One region of the Streptomyces sp. NPDC107550 genome, then DNA from elsewhere that is predicted to be linked to it. Evidence: riboswitches for the same ligand, from Rfam matches in the RefSeq annotation. Region 1 holds a riboswitch; the other holds the start of a gene.
What was found. A riboswitch is a leader RNA that binds a small molecule or an ion and turns the genes downstream of it on or off. The one in region 1 is predicted to bind cobalamin.

Region 2: linked by a shared signal. The riboswitch ahead of ACZ7LY_RS03480 (prenyltransferase/squalene oxidase repeat-containing protein) and the one ahead of ACZ7LY_RS06300 (ribonucleoside-diphosphate reductase subunit alpha) in region 1 are both predicted to bind cobalamin.

Annotation. Positions count from the first base shown of each region.
Region 1 is NZ_JBVKBC010000003.1:270,070-277,351, forward strand. Features, by position in the region: gene ACZ7LY_RS06285 (GlxA family transcriptional regulator) at 1-460, opposite strand, end outside; gene ACZ7LY_RS06290 (hypothetical protein) at 554-715, shown strand; gene ACZ7LY_RS06295 (ribonucleotide-diphosphate reductase subunit beta) at 742-1,761, opposite strand; gene ACZ7LY_RS06300 (ribonucleoside-diphosphate reductase subunit alpha) at 1,761-4,145, opposite strand; cobalamin riboswitch at 4,270-4,401, opposite strand; gene ACZ7LY_RS06305 (nucleoside hydrolase) at 4,465-5,442, opposite strand; gene mctP (monocarboxylate uptake permease MctP) at 5,547-7,172, opposite strand; gene ACZ7LY_RS06315 (DUF3311 domain-containing protein) at 7,169-7,282, opposite strand, start outside.
Region 2 is NZ_JBVKBC010000002.1:137,502-144,783, forward strand. Features, by position in the region: gene ACZ7LY_RS03460 (hypothetical protein) at 1-152, shown strand, start outside; gene ACZ7LY_RS03465 (helix-turn-helix domain-containing protein) at 149-457, shown strand; gene ACZ7LY_RS03470 (hypothetical protein) at 565-825, shown strand; gene ACZ7LY_RS03475 (flotillin family protein) at 839-1,987, shown strand; adenosylcobalamin-variant (AdoCbl-variant) riboswitch at 2,257-2,328, shown strand; gene ACZ7LY_RS03480 (prenyltransferase/squalene oxidase repeat-containing protein) at 2,433-3,656, shown strand; gene ACZ7LY_RS03485 (SCO2322 family protein) at 3,653-4,327, shown strand; gene ACZ7LY_RS03490 (energy-coupling factor transporter transmembrane component T) at 4,332-5,480, shown strand; gene ACZ7LY_RS03495 (ABC transporter ATP-binding protein) at 5,477-7,090, shown strand; gene ACZ7LY_RS03500 (ECF transporter S component) at 7,087-7,282, shown strand, end outside.

The DNA of each region.
Region 1 (7,282 bases):
GGCCCTCGTCCACGTACAGCACGTCCGGGTCGACGCGGGTGCGCGGGAAGGCGCGGGCCAGATCGTCCGCGTACCGCCAGTGGACCGCGCAGCGGCGGCCGTCGAGCAGTCCCGCCTCCGCGAGCACGAAGACGCCCGAGCAGACGCTCAGCACCCGCGCCCCGCGCGCGACGGCGGCCCGCAGCGCGTCCAGCAGCTCGGGGGGATAGCCGTCCGCCGGGCGGGCGGCGGCGGGGACGCAGACGAGGTCGGCGGAGGCGAGCCGCTCCAGTCCGTAGGGCGTGGAGACGGTCAGGCCCGGAACGTGTGTGGACAGGGACGGGCCCTGCGCGGAGACCACCGCGAAGTCGTACGCGGGCAGCCCCGCGTCGGAGCGGTCGAGGCCGAACACCTCGCACACCACGCCGAGTTCGAAGGGATGGACGCCTTGGAGCAGCACCGCGGCCACGTTCTTCAGCATGGCCGACAGTGTGCCGCATCGCTGGCAGGAATTCGAGGGTGCGTGTCAGTCCTGCCACTGCCGCGCGGGGCCCCGGCGGACGACAGTAGAGACATGAACACCGCGCTGAACTACCTCACCGTCCTCGCCGTCTTCCTCCTCCTGGCCGTGCCCTCCCTGTACGGGATCGCACACGAGCGGCGCGTCGACCGCCAACTGCGGCAGGCGCGGGAGGGGTTCGAGTCCTCCCGCGCCCGCTTCACCCGCGCCGCCTGACGCCCGGCCCGAAGGGCGTGTCCCTCCTAGAACTCCTCGTCGAACTCGACCGAGCCCTCGACCGCGACCTGATAAGCCGAGGGCCGCCGCTCGAAGAAGTTGGTCAGCTCCTGGACGCCCTGCAACTCCATGAAGGAGAACGGGTTCTCCGAGCCGTACACCGGCGCGAAGCCGAGGCGCACCAGGCGCTGGTCGGCGACGCACTCCAGGTACTGGCGCATCGAGTCCGTGTTCATGCCGGGCAGGCCCTCGCCGCACAGGTCGCGGGCGAACTGCAGCTCCGCCTCCACGGCCTCGCGCAGCATGTCGGTGACCTGCGTGCGCAGTTCGTCGTCGAAGAGGTCCGGCTCCTCCTTGCGGACCGTGTCCACCACGTCGAACGCGAAGCTCATGTGCATCGTCTCGTCGCGGAACACCCAGTTGGTGCCCGTGGCGAGCCCGTGCAGCAGACCCCGCGAGCGGAACCAGTAGACGTAGGCGAAGGCGCCGTAGAAGAACAGGCCCTCGATGCAGGCGGCGAAGCAGATCAGGTTGAGCAGGAAGCGGCGGCGGTCGGCGCGGCTCTCCAGCCGGTCCATCTGCTCCACCGAGTCCATCCACGTGAAGCAGAACTCGGCCTTCTCGCGGATCGAGGGGATGTTCTCCACCGCCGCGAAGGCCGCCGCCCGGTCCCGCGGGTCGGGCAGATAGGTGTCGAGCAGCGTCAGATAGAACTGGACGTGCACGGCCTCCTCGAACAGCTGCCGGCTCAGATACAGCCGCGCCTCGGGGGAGTTGATGTGCTTGTACAGCGTCAGCACGAGGTTGTTGGCGACGATCGAGTCACCCGTGGCGAAGAACGCGACGAGGCGCCCGATCATGTGCTGCTCGCCCGGCGACAGCTTGGCGAGGTCGGCGACGTCCGAGTGGAGGTCCACCTCCTCGACCGTCCACGTGTTCTTGATGGCGTCGCGGTAGCGCTCGTAGAAGTCCGGGTAGCGCATGGGCCGCAGGGTCAGTTCGAAGCCCGGGTCGAGCAGGTTCTTTTCCGTGGGAGCGGTGGTCATTACTGGCATGCCTCGCAGGACTCGGGATTTTCCAGGGAACAGGCGACCGCGTCGGCGTCGGCCGGGACAGCGGTCGGTTCGGGGGCGGCCGGGGCCGGGACCGTGGAGCGGCCGGCCGCGCGGGCGATACGCGTCGCCGGGCGCGAGCGCAGGTAGTACGTCGTCTTCAGGCCCGACTTCCAGGCGTACGCGTACATCGAGGAGAGCTTGCCGATGGTCGGCGTCTCCATGAACAGGTTCAGGGACTGGGCCTGGTCGAGGAAGGGCGTGCGGGCCGCCGCCATGTCGATGAGCCCGCGCTGCGGGATCTCCCACGCGGTGCGGTACAGCTCGCGGACCTCGGCGGGGATCCAGGTGAGGCCCTGGACCGAGCCGTTGGCCTCGCGGAGCGCCTCGCGGGTGCGCGCGTCCCACACCCCGAGCCGCTTCAGCTCGTCCACGAGGTACGAGTTGACCTGGAGGAACTCACCGGACAGCGTCTCGCGCTTGAACAGGTTGGAGACCTGCGGCTCGATGCACTCGTAGACGCCCGCGATGGAGGCGATGGTCGCGGTCGGCGCGATGGCGAGCAGCAGCGCGTTGCGCATGCCGACGGCGGCGATACGTTCCCGCAACGCGGCCCACCGCTGGGGCCAGGCAAGTTCGGTGGCGTAGTGGTCGGGGTGCAGCACCCCGCGCGCGGTGCGGGTCTTGTCCCACGCGGGCAGCGGGCCGCCGCGCTCGGCGAGGTCGGCGGACGCCTCGTACGCGGCGAGCATGATCCGCTCGGCGATCCGCGTGGACAGCGCCTTGGCCTCGGGCGAGTCGAAGGGCAGCCGGAGCTGGAAGAAGACGTCCTGGAGGCCCATCGCGCCGAGGCCGACCGGGCGCCAGCGGGCGTTGGAGCGGCCCGCCTGCTCGGTCGGGTAGAAGTTGATGTCGACGACCCGGTCGAGGAACGTCACTGCCGTACGGACGCTCGCGTCCAGGCGCTCCCAGTCGATGTCGCCGGCGTCGGTGTCGACGAACGCGCCGAGGTTGACGGAGCCGAGGTTGCACACGGCCGTCTCCCCGTCGTCCGTCACCTCCAGGATCTCCGTGCACAGGTTCGAGGAGTGGACCGTGTGGCCGGGCTCCGCCGTCTGGTTCGCGGTGCGGTTGGCGGCGTCCTTGAAGGTCAGCCAGCCGTTGCCGGTCTGCGCGAGGGTGCGCATCATGCGGCCGTACAGATCGCGGGCGGCGACGGTCCGCTGGGCCTTGCCCTCGGCCTCGGCGCGGCGGTAGGCGGCGTCGAACTCCTCGCCCCACAGGTCCACCAGCTCGGGCACGTCCGACGGCGAGAACAGCGACCAGGGGCGGTCCTCGGCGACGCGGCGCATGAACTCGTCGGGGATCCAGTGCGCGAGGTTCAGATTGTGCGTACGGCGCGCGTCCTCACCGGTGTTGTCGCGCAGCTCCAGGAACTCCTCGATGTCCGCGTGCCAGGTCTCCAGGTAGACGGCGGCGGCACCCTTGCGGCGGCCCCCCTGGTTGACGGCGGCGACGGAGGCGTCCAGCGTCTTGAGGAAGGGGACGATTCCGTTGGAGTGGCCGTTGGTGCCCCGGATCAGGGAGCCGCGCGAACGGATGCGGGAGTACGACAGGCCGATGCCGCCGGCGTGCTTCGACAGGCGGGCCACCTGGTGGTAGCGGTCGTAGATCGAGTCCAGCTCGTCCAGCGGCGAGTCCAGCAGGTAGCAGCTCGACATCTGCGGGTGTCGGGTGCCGGAGTTGAACAGGGTCGGCGAGGACGGCAGATAGTCCAGCCGGCTCATCAGGCCGTACAGGGCGGTCACCTCGTCGAGCGCGCGGACGCTGTCGTCGTCGGCGAGCCCGGCCGCGACCCGCAGCATGAAGTGCTGGGGCGTCTCGACGACCTTGCGGGTGATCGGGTGGCGCAGCAGGTAGCGGCTGTAGAGGGTGCGCAGGCCGAAGTAGCCGAAGCGGTCGTCGGCGCGCACGTCGATCAGGGCGTCCAGGTACGCGGCGTGCGTGCGGACGAAGGCGGCCGTGCGGTCCGCGACGAGCCCTTCGCGGTGGCCGGTGGCGACGGACGCGGTGAAGGACGTGACGCCCTGCGAGGCGGCCTCCGCGGCGATCGACCGGGTCAGCAGCCGCGCGGCGAGCCGAGAGTACGCCGGGTCCTCGGAGATCAGCCCGGCCGCCGCCTCCGTGGCCAGCTCCCGCAGCTCGGCCTCGTCCGCGCGGGCGCTGCGTCCGCGCAGCGCGGCGGCGGCGACCCGGCCGGGGTCGGTGTCGGGGAGGTCGGCGGTCAGCTCCGTCAGGGTGCGCAGCAGCGCGGTCCCGGGGGCGTCGGCATCGGCGCCGGCTGCGGCTGACGCAGGATCGACGGGCGCGATGGTCACGTGGGGCTCTCCCTCGCTGGGCTCGGGGCCCGCGGGGAGGAAGTGGCCCGGGCACACGCACGAAGCGGCCCGCGTCACCGGCCCATTCCGCGAGGCCCGGACGTCGTGGACGCCCGGGCCGGGCGGCTCGGGCGTGCCGTCGGCAGGTCATCGGACTCACGTACGGGCCTTTTGCGGGCGTACGTTCACCGTTGCGGGACAGTTCCGGATTCGCACCGGATTCCCCTGCTGCGACAGCGAGAGCGAGCATACATGTTGTGCCGGTGCTCTGAAGCATGCCCACATGTTGTGTCGGGGTGGGCGGTGCCGTACGGCTTCGTCAGACGGCGGGCCACTTCAGCAGGCCCGCGACGAAGTCCTGCGTGAAGTCGCGCGGGCCGGTGCCGAGGGCGACGCGGCCCCGGTGCCGGGTGCGGCCGGACACCAGCGGGGACTCCTGGTAGTAGGCGCGCGGGTAGTCCGCGTCGTGCGGGATGAACACGGTCTTGCCGCGCGTCAGTTCGCTCGCGCACTCCACGACGACGGTGCCCTCGGCGGCGGTCACGAACGACTCGTCGGCGCAGACCCCGACGGCCAGCGGGTCGTGCAGCGGGCAGCCCTCGGCGGCGCGGTAGGCGTTCAGGTAGAACCGCATCAGGCGCGCGGTCAGCTCCTGCCCGGCGCCCGCCTCCTCCAGGACCGTCAGATCCTGCTCGCGGAAGCGCCAGCCGTGCGTCGCGTCGAGCCCGACCATCGTGTACGGGATGCCGGAGGAGACGACGATGTCCACGGCGTCCGGATCGGCCCAGGCGTTGAACTCGGCGACGGGCGTGATGTTGCCCGGCACCTCGGCCGCGCCGCCCATGAACACCAGGTGCTTGACCCGCCGGGCGAACCCGGGGTCCTCGCTGAGCGCGATGGCGACATTGGTGAGCGGCCCGGTCGCGCACACCGTCAGCTCACCCTCGTACGTACGCGAGAGACGCAGCATGGCCTGCGCGGAGGACTCGGTCAGCTCCGGGACGGCCGACGCGGCGAGGGACTCGGTGCCGAGGCCACCCGCACCGTGGAACTCGCCGGCGGCCGAGTACGGCAGCCGCGTCAGCGGGCGTCCGGCACCCCGGTGGACTGGCACGTCGCCGTCGATGCCGAAGGCGCGGGCCAGCGAGCGGCCGTTGCGGAAGGTCTGCTCGGCGGGCGCGTTGCCGCCGACGGTCGTGTACGCCTTGAGGTCCCACAGCCCGGTGCCGAGCAGGTACTGGAGGGCTACGGCGTCGTCGATGCCGGGGTCGCTGTCGAGGACGATGGGTGCGGGCATGGCGGTTCTCCTCCGTAGGTGGTCAGGGGGACACGGTAAGCGCACGAGCCCCTCCACCAGGGAGGGGCTCGTGCGCTGACGAGGGGGGCGGCGGGCGCCGGGGCTCAGTGGCCGGAGGCCCCCACGGTGGGCAGTTCGACCTTGACGCCCTTGTCGCCCGCGTCGGCGGTGTAGTCCGAGGGAGACGTCTCGTCGACGCCCTCCGGGGCCTTCAGCGCCTTCAGGACGAAGGTCAGGACGACGGTGACGGCGACGTTCAGGACGAAGGCGGTCATGCCGATGTAGCCGATCTGGCCGATGCCCGGGATCTCCTTCGCCGAGCCGCCGAAGTGGGCCTGCGTCGGCGAGGCCACCCCGTACGCGGCGACCGTGCCGTACACCATGCCGACGGCCCAGCCCGCGAGCAGCGCCCAGCGGTGGAACCAGCGGGTGAACAGGCCGCCGACCAGCGCGGGGAACGTCTGGAGGATCCAGATGCCGCCCAGGAGCTGGAAGTTGATGGCGACCGTCTTGTCCATGGTGAGGACGAAGGCGAGCGCGCCGACCTTCACGAGCAGCGACACCAGCTTGGAGACCTTGGTCTCCTGCTCGGGCGTCGCGTCGGGCTTCAGGAAGTCCTTGTAGATGTTGCGCGTGAACAGGTTCGCCGCCGCGATCGACATGATGGCGGCCGGCACCAGCGCGCCGATGCCGATGGCCGCGAACGCGATGCCCGTGAACCAGTCGGGGAACATGTCCTCGAACAGCTGCGGGATCGCCAGCTGCCCGTTCTGCACCTTCACCCCGGCCGCGATCGCCATGAAGCCGAGCAGCGCGAGCAGGCCCAGCATCAGCGAGTACAGCGGCAGGATCGTGGTGTTGCGGCGGATCACGTCGCGGCTCTTGGAGGAGAGCGTCGCGGTGATCGAGTGCGGGTACATGAACAGCGCGAGCGCCGAGCCGAGCGCGAGCGTCGCGTACGTCCAGGTGCCCTGCGAGCCGGGGGCGAGCGCCCCGACGGGCTTGTCGGTCGCCGGATTGATCTGGGAGAACTTCTTGCCGGCCGCGGCGAAGATGTCGTCGAAGCCGCCGAGCTTGATCGGGATGTAGATGATGGCCACCGCGATCACGAGGTAGATCAGGGTGTCCTTCACGAAGGCGATCAGCGCGGGGGCGCGCAGGCCCGAGGAGTACGTGTACGCGGCCAGTACGCCGAAGGCGAGCAGCAGCGGCAGGTCCTTGACGAACCAGTTGGTGTTCTCGCCGCCGCCGATGCCCATGACGTCCAGGACGGCCTGGATGCCGACGAGTTGCAGTGCGATGTACGGCATCGTGGCGAGGATGCCGGTGACCGCGACGGCGAGGGACAGCCCCTTGGAGCCGAACCGGCCGCGCACGAAGTCGGAGGTCGTGACGTACCCGTGCCGGTGCGAGACCGACCACAGGCGCGGCAGGAACGTGAAGATCAGCGGGTACACGAGGATCGTGTACGGCACCGCGAAGAAGCCGGAGGCGCCCGCCGCGTAGATCGCCGCGGGGACGGCGACGAAGGTGTACGCGGTGTAGAGGTCGCCGCCGAGCAGGAACCAGGTGATCCAGGTGCCGAACGAGCGCCCGCCCAGGCCCCATTCGTCGAGGCTGGCCTCGGCGTCGGCCTTGCGCCAGCGCGCGGCGAGGAAGCCCATGACCGTGACGGCCACGAAGAAGAAGATGAAGACGGCGAGTGCGACGCCGTTCACGCCGTCGTTCACGCCGCGCCTCCCGAGGTCTTACGGGAGCGCTGGTCACGCTGCCACAGCTTGTACGCGAGCATGGTCAGCGCCGTCGAGATGACGACCCAGAGCATCTGGTACCAGTAGAA
Region 2 (7,282 bases), on a different contig from region 1:
GCAGGGCTGTCCTGCTGACCGCCTTCCGCAAGACCAGGATGCGCGAGACGGGCGAAGTGGCCCGCGCTCAGCGGGTCCGCAAAGTGTGCGAGGCGGAGCACCCGCCGACGGGCGAGCACGACGTCTACAGTGGGCCCGAGGAGGACCGATGAGCAGCGGATATCACACCAGCTGGGACGTCCCGAGCGAGCACCGGGAGAGCGACGAGTACCGCGCTGCCGGGCGCCGGATGGACTTCGCCCAGGCCGTCCACGAGCGACGGAGCGAGCTGGGCTGGAGCACCGCCGAACTGGCCGAGCGCGCTCGCCTGGACGAAGGCGTCATCGAGGCCATCGAGGAGAGCGGGGTCGACCCCACCATCGAGCTCATCGAAGCGCTCGCCGCCGCGCTGGAGGCCGGCGCGCACATCGACCCGCGTCGCAGCCCCGAGTTCCGTTTCGAAGGGCACGCGGCCTGACCGGTAGCCGCTCTTTGCCGTGTGTGGATGGTCGGGGGGTGGGGGCGGGCGTAGGGTCTGGGCTCTCAGGAGCTCATGGAGCTGGAACGACAAGGGGGACGCCGCCGGTGGCGCCGGACGAGGCTGTGGTCGGGTGTACGGGGAGACTGGTCGTCGCCACACGTGGGGTGGACGGCCCGGGCGAGGTCCTGGTGCGGGTGCGGGGCGGTACGGAGACGTTTCTGGCGTACTCCGATGAGCCGCTGGAGCGGGGTGCGGGCGTGCTCGTGACCGAGTCGCTCGGCAGCCGCCGCGTCCAGGTCATCGCCTGGCACGATCCTCTGCTCGACCCGCCGGCCGGTTCCGGTGACGGTGGCGGCGTCGGCTAAGGAGACGTCAAGGATGTTCGGATATCGCGTTCCCGCGCCCGACGAGGCGATGCTGATCTCGGGTGGCAGGCGGGGACTTGGGGGAGCGCCGTTCCGTGTCGTCACCGGGCACGGGAAGTTCGTCCTGCCCATCTTCCGCAAGACCCGGTTCCTGTCGCTGGCGATGATGGAGGCCGAGGTCGTCGAGAAGTGCGTGACCCGGCAGGGCATCGCGCTGACCGTGCGGGCCGTCATCGCGTTCAAGGTCGGCAACGACCACGAGTCCATCGTCAACGCCGGTCAGCGCTTCCTCTCCGACCAGGAGCAGATGTCCGTGCTCACCGGGCGGATCTTCGCCGGGCACCTGCGGTCCATCATCGGCTCGATGACCGTCGAGGAGATCGTCACCGAGCGGCAGAAGCTGGCGACCGAGGTCCTCGACACGTCCAAGGCCGAGATGGCGAAGATCGGGCTGCACGTCGACTCGCTCCAGATCCAGTCCATCGACGACGGCGACACCGGGTACATCGAGGCGATGTCGCGTCCGCACAAGGCCAACATCCAGCGGGCCGCGCAGGTCGCGCAGGCCGCGGCCACGCAGGCGTCCGCGGAGGCGGAGCAGGCGGCGGCGCGCAAGCAGGCGGAGTTCGCGCGGCAGACGGCCATCGTGCGGGCCGAGTACGACGCCGAGGTGGACCGGGCCAAGGCGAAGGCGGAGCAGGCGGGGCCGTTGGCGCTGGCGCACGCGCAGCAGGAGGTGCTGGAGGCGCAGACCGAGCTGGCGCTCAAGCAGGCGGAGTTGCGGGAGAAGCAGCTCATCGCGGAGGTCGTGAAGCCGGCGCAGGCCGATGCGGAGCGCATCCGCGTGTTGGCGCTTGCGGAGGCTGAGCGGATGAAGATCCAGGCGGAGGCGGCGGCGTCGTACGACCGGGTCGCGCTGGACCGGATGGTGATCGATCAGTTGCCGCAGATCGTGAAGGAGGCGGCCGGGGGGTTGGCCGGGGCGAATGTCAATGTCTTGAACGGGGCGGATGGGCTCGGGGAGATCGCGGCGGGGCTTGTCGGGCAGGGGCTGACGATTCTCGACTCCGTCCGCAAGAATCTCGGGTCTCCGGCGTCCGCCGAGGTCGAGCGGTTTGGGGGTACCCCGGGCAGGAACGACGGCCCCGTCGACATCGGGTGACCCCACGCCTTTGATCGGGCGGGTGTGAGGCGCGGGCCCGTCGAGACCGGCCCCCGAGCCCTTTACGGGGCTGGCCTCAGCGCCAACACCCAGCCTCTCCGGCGATTGAGGAGCGGGGGCTGGGGCAGCGCCCCAGAGTGCCGGGTGCGTCGTGGCTGAGCGCGCAGTTCCCCGCGCCCCTTACGGGGCTGATCTCAGCGTCCACCCTCAGCGGCAGCGCGCCCGCGATCGCTCCTCCCGGCGAGGGTAGAGTAGGGGGGTCGTTATCAGGGCGACGGTGGGGAAGCCGGTGGGATTCCGGCGCTGACCCGCAACCGTAGAGCCGGACTGCCACCCCGCCCCGAGATCGGCTCAGGACCGTCGAGGCATACGGAGCCGGAGCCGCCCGGTGCCGAGAAGGCCCGTGCCGCCCGGCCCCCCCGCAGGGAGAGGCACCCGCCGCACCATGAACATTCGCCGCAGCGCCGCGCTCGTCGCCGCGACCGTCGCGATCGGCACCGCCGGCGCGCAGGCCGCGGTCGCGGACACCGCCTCCCCCTCCCCCAAGGTCGTCGTCCCCTCGGGCCTGTACGGCAGCACGGACCCCACGTACGACGGCGTGTGGCGCCAGTCGCTGGCGTTCGTCGCGCAGCACACGGCGGGCGTGCGCCCGGCGGCGAAGGCCGTGGACTGGCTGGCGGGGCAGCAGTGCGAGAACGGCGGCTTCGCCGCGTTCCGCGCGGAGCCCGGCCGGGCCTGCGACGCGAAGACCCCGCTGGACAGCAACAGCACGGCCGCCGCCGTTCAGGCGCTGGTCGCGGTCGGCGGCCGGGACGGCGAGGTCGCCAAGGGCGTCGACTGGCTGAAGAAGAACCAGAACGGCGACGGCGGCTGGGGCTACAACCCGGGCGGCGCGAGCGACGCGAACTCCACGTCCGTGGTGATCGGCGCCCTCGCCGCCGCCGGTGAGAAGCCGGCCGCCGTGAAGTCGGGCCCCGGCAAGAGCCCGTACGACGCGCTGGCGAAGCTCGCGCTCGGCTGCGACAAGGGCAAGGACGGCGGCGCGTTCGCCTACCAGCCCGACAAGAAGGGCAAGCTCGCCCCGAACGCGGACGCGAGCGCGGCCGGTGTCCTCGGCGCGCTCGGCGCCGGGTTCGCCCCCGGCAAGGGCGACACCCCGGACGCGTACACCTGCGAGGACGGCACGAGCCCGGCGGACCTCGCGCACAACGGCGCGGTCTACCTGCAGAACCAGCTCTCCACGCACCTGTACCTGAAGTCGCAGCTCGCGGGCGCCGCCGACCAGCCGGACTACGGCAACACGGCGGACGCGGTGACGGCGGTGGCCGCCGCCGAGGGCATCAAGTACACGAAGGACCCGTACGCCTGGCTGGAGAAGAACGCGGGCGGCTGGGCGGCGAAGTCGGGCCCGGCCGCGTACGCGCAGTTGATCTTCGCCGCGCACGCCACGGGCAACGACCCGCGTGACTTCGGCGGCAAGGACCTCGTGAGCGCGCTGAACAAGACGGGCCCCGAGCCCGCGTCGGCGAAGTCGGCGAGCGGCGACAAGAGCGAGCAGAAGAAGGACGACGGCGGCGGCCTCGGCTCGTGGTGGATCGTCGCCGTGATGTTCATCGCGGCCGTCGGTGTCGGCTTCCTGCTCAGCGGCCGGAAGAAGAAGGGGCTGTGACGCGCGGGCGGACGGCCGGGCTGGTCCTCGCCCTGCTCGGCGCGCTGCTCGCGCTGACGGTGGCCCCGGCGCAGGCGGCCGGGTACCGGTACTGGTCGTTCTGGGAGCGGGACGGCGGCGCGTGGACGTACGCGTCGACGGGCCCCTCGCAGACGCGGCCGGACGACGGCGCGGTGCAGGGCTTCCGGTTCGCGGTGAGCGCCGACTCCAAGGACGCGACGCGCCCGCGCGGCCCGAGCGCGTTCGGGTCGATATGCGCGCACACCCCGGCCGAGGACGGCAAGAAGCGGGTGGCGCTGGTCGTCGACTTCGGTACGGCCGCCGACGCCCCGGACGGCGAGACGCCGCCGAAGGAGCGGACGGCGTGCGCGGTGGTGGGCGAGGACGCGACGAGCGCGGACGCGCTCGCGGCGGTCGCAGGGCCGCTGCGCTACGACTCCAGCGCGCTGCTGTGCGCGATCTCCGGCTATCCGCGTACGGGCTGCGGCGAGCAGGTGAGCGGCGGCAAGGCCACCGGGGACCAGGGCAAGGACGGGGGGCAGGCGTCCGCGTCGTCTTCCTCGTCCTCGTCCGGTGCGGGCGGGCCCTCGCTCGGTGTGGTCGCCGGGGTCGCCGTCGTCGCCGTGCTCGGTGTCGGCGCGATCTGGCAGGCGCGCCGCCGTCGCGGCTGATCCCGTGTCCGGTCGTACGCTGCGGGCCCCGCGGGCCCACCGCGCCAACGCGCTGCACCCGGGCGCCTGGTGGATCTGGGCGCTGGGCCTCGGCACGGCGGCGTCCCGTACGACGAATCCGCTGCTGCTCGCGCTGCTGATCGGTGTGGCCGGCTATGTGGTGACGGCGCGCCGCACGGAGGCGCCGTGGGCGCGTTCGTACACGGCGTTCGTGAAGCTCGGCCTGCTCGTGGTGGGGCTGCGGCTGGTGTTCGCGGCGCTGCTCGGCTCGCCGATCCCGGGTCAGCACGTGCTGGTGACGCTGCCGGAGGTGCCGTTGCCGCAGTGGGCGCAGGGGGTGCGGATCGGCGGCGCGGTGACGCTTGAGGGGCTGGTGTTCGCGCTGTACGACGGGTTGAAGCTGGCGACGCTGTTGATCTGTGTCGGCGCGGCGAACGCGCTGGCGTCCCCGTCGCGGCTGCTGAAGTCGCTGCCCGGCGCGCTGTACGAGGCCGGGGTGGCGGTGGTGGTGGCGATGACGTTCGCGCCGAACCTGATCGCGGACGTGCGCAGGCTGCGGGCGGCGCGGCGGCTGCGCGGGCGCCCCGACAGCGGTCTGCGGGGGCTCGCGCAGGTGGGTCTTCCGGTGCTCGAGGGCGCGCTGGAGCGTTCGGTGGCGCTGGCGGCGGCGATGGACGCGCGCGGCTACGGGCGGACGGCGCGGGTGCCGGCGGCGGTGCGGCGGGCGACGGCGGTTCTCACACTGGGCGGCCTGATCGGGGTGTGCGCCGGTACGTACGGGCTGCTCGCCGCGTCCGGCGCCGGGTACGGGCTGCCGCTGCTGCTCGCCGGGGTGGCGGCCGCGCTGGCGGGCCTGTGGCTGGGCGGGCGCCGCTCGGTGCGCACCCGGTACCGGCCGGACCGCTGGGGCCTGCGGGCGTGGCTGGTCGCGGCGTCGGGGGCGGTGGCGGCGGCCGGGATGATCCTCGCCGGGGCCTGGGACCCGGCCGCGTTGCAGCCGCCGGTGGTGCCGCTCGCGGCGCCCGCGCTGCCGCTGTGGCCGGCGCTCGGGGTGCTGGTGGGGCTGGTTCCGGCGTTCGTCGCGCCGGCCCCCGAACCGGTGGGCGGCGCGGACCGCGTGCCCGTGGACGAGCCGACGGAGGCGCTGTCATGATCCGCTTCGAGAACGTCTCGGTGACGTACGACGAGGCGCCGGGCCCGAGCGTGCGGGGTATCGACCTGCATGTCCCGGAGGGCGAGCTGGTGCTGCTGGCCGGCCCTTCGGGGGTCGGCAAGTCGACTTTGCTGGGCGCGGTGAGCGGTCTGGTGCCGCATTTCACGGGCGGGACGCTGGCGGGCCGGGTGACGGTCGCGGGCCGTGACACGCGTACGCACAAGCCGCGTGAGCTGGCGGACGTGGTGGGCACGGTCGGCCAGGACCCGCTGGCGCATTTCGTGACGGACACCGTCGAGGACGAACTCGCGTACGGGATGGAGTCGCTGGGGCTGCCCGCGCCCGTGATGCGGCGGCGGGTGGAGGAGACGCTTGATCTGCTGGGCCTCGCGGAGCTGCGGGACCGGCCGATCGGGACGCTGTCGGGCGGTCAGCAGCAGCGGGTGGCGATCGGCTCGGTACTGACCACGCATCCGAAGGTACTGGTCCTCGACGAGCCGACGTCGGCGCTCGACCCGGCCGCCGCCGAGGAGGTCCTGTCGGTGCTCCAGCGGCTGGTGCACGACCTGGGCACGACGGTCCTGATGGCGGAACACCGGCTTGAGCGGGTGGTGCAGTACGCGGATCAGGTGGCGCTGCTGCCGGGTCCCGGGCTGCCGCTGGTGGTGGGCGATCCGGCGGCGGTGATGGCGAAGTCGCCGGTGTTCCCGCCGGTGGTGGGGCTCGGGCGGCTCGCGGGCTGGAGCCCGTTGCCGCTGACGGTGCGGGACGCGCGCCGGGCGGCGGGCGGGCTGCGCGAGCGGCTCGCGGGGCGGGAGCCGGAGCGCCCGGAGGGACCTGAGGCGCCCGCCGGGCGGCCGGGGGCGGCGCTGGTGCGCGGGCTCGGGGTGCGGCGGGGCCGGGTGGAGGCGCTGCGGCACGTGGACCTGGCGGTGGCGCCCGGCGAGATCGTGGCGCTGATGGGCCGCAACGGCGCGGGCAAGTCGACGCTGCTGTCGTCGCTGGTGGGGCTGGTGAAGCCGACGGCGGGCTCGGTGAGCGTGGCCGGGGTCGTGCCGCACCGGGTGAAGCCGAGGGAGCTGATCCGCAAGGTGGGGCTCGTGCCGCAGGAGCCGCGTGACCTGCTGTGCGCGGACACGGTCGCGGCGGAGTGCCGGGCCGCCGACCGGGACGCGGACGCGGCGCCGGGGACGTGCCGGGCGCTGCTGGACGAGCTGCTGCCGGGGATCGCGGACGGGACGCATCCCCGGGATCTGTCGGAGGGGCAGCGGCTGACGCTGGCGCTGGCGATCGTGCTGGCGGCGGCGCCTCCCCTGCTGCTGCTCGACGAGCCGACGCGGGGTCTCGACTACGCGGCGAAGGCCCGGCTGGTGCGGATCCTGCGGGGGCTCTCGGCGGCCGGGCACGCGGTGCTGATGGCGACGCACGACGTGGAGCTGGCGGCGGAGCTGACGCACCGGGTGGCGATCCTCGCGGACGGGGAGATCGTGGCGGACGGGCCGACGGCGCAGATCGTGACGTCGTCGCCGGCGTTCGCGCCGCAGGTGGCGAAGATCCTCGCGCCGCAGCGCTGGCTGACGGTGTCCGAGGTGGAGAGGGCGCTGACGTGAGCGGGACGGTGACCGGGGAGCGGGCCGGCCGGCAGGTGCGGGCGGTGCGGCTCGGCCCGAAGTCGGTGGTGGCGCTGGCGCTGGTGAGCGCGGTCGGCGTGGTCGGCATCGGCTGGCCGCTGATCACGGGCCCGGGTTCGCAGGTGAACGCGCACGCGCAGGACGCGCCGTGGCTGTTCGCGGGGCTGCTGG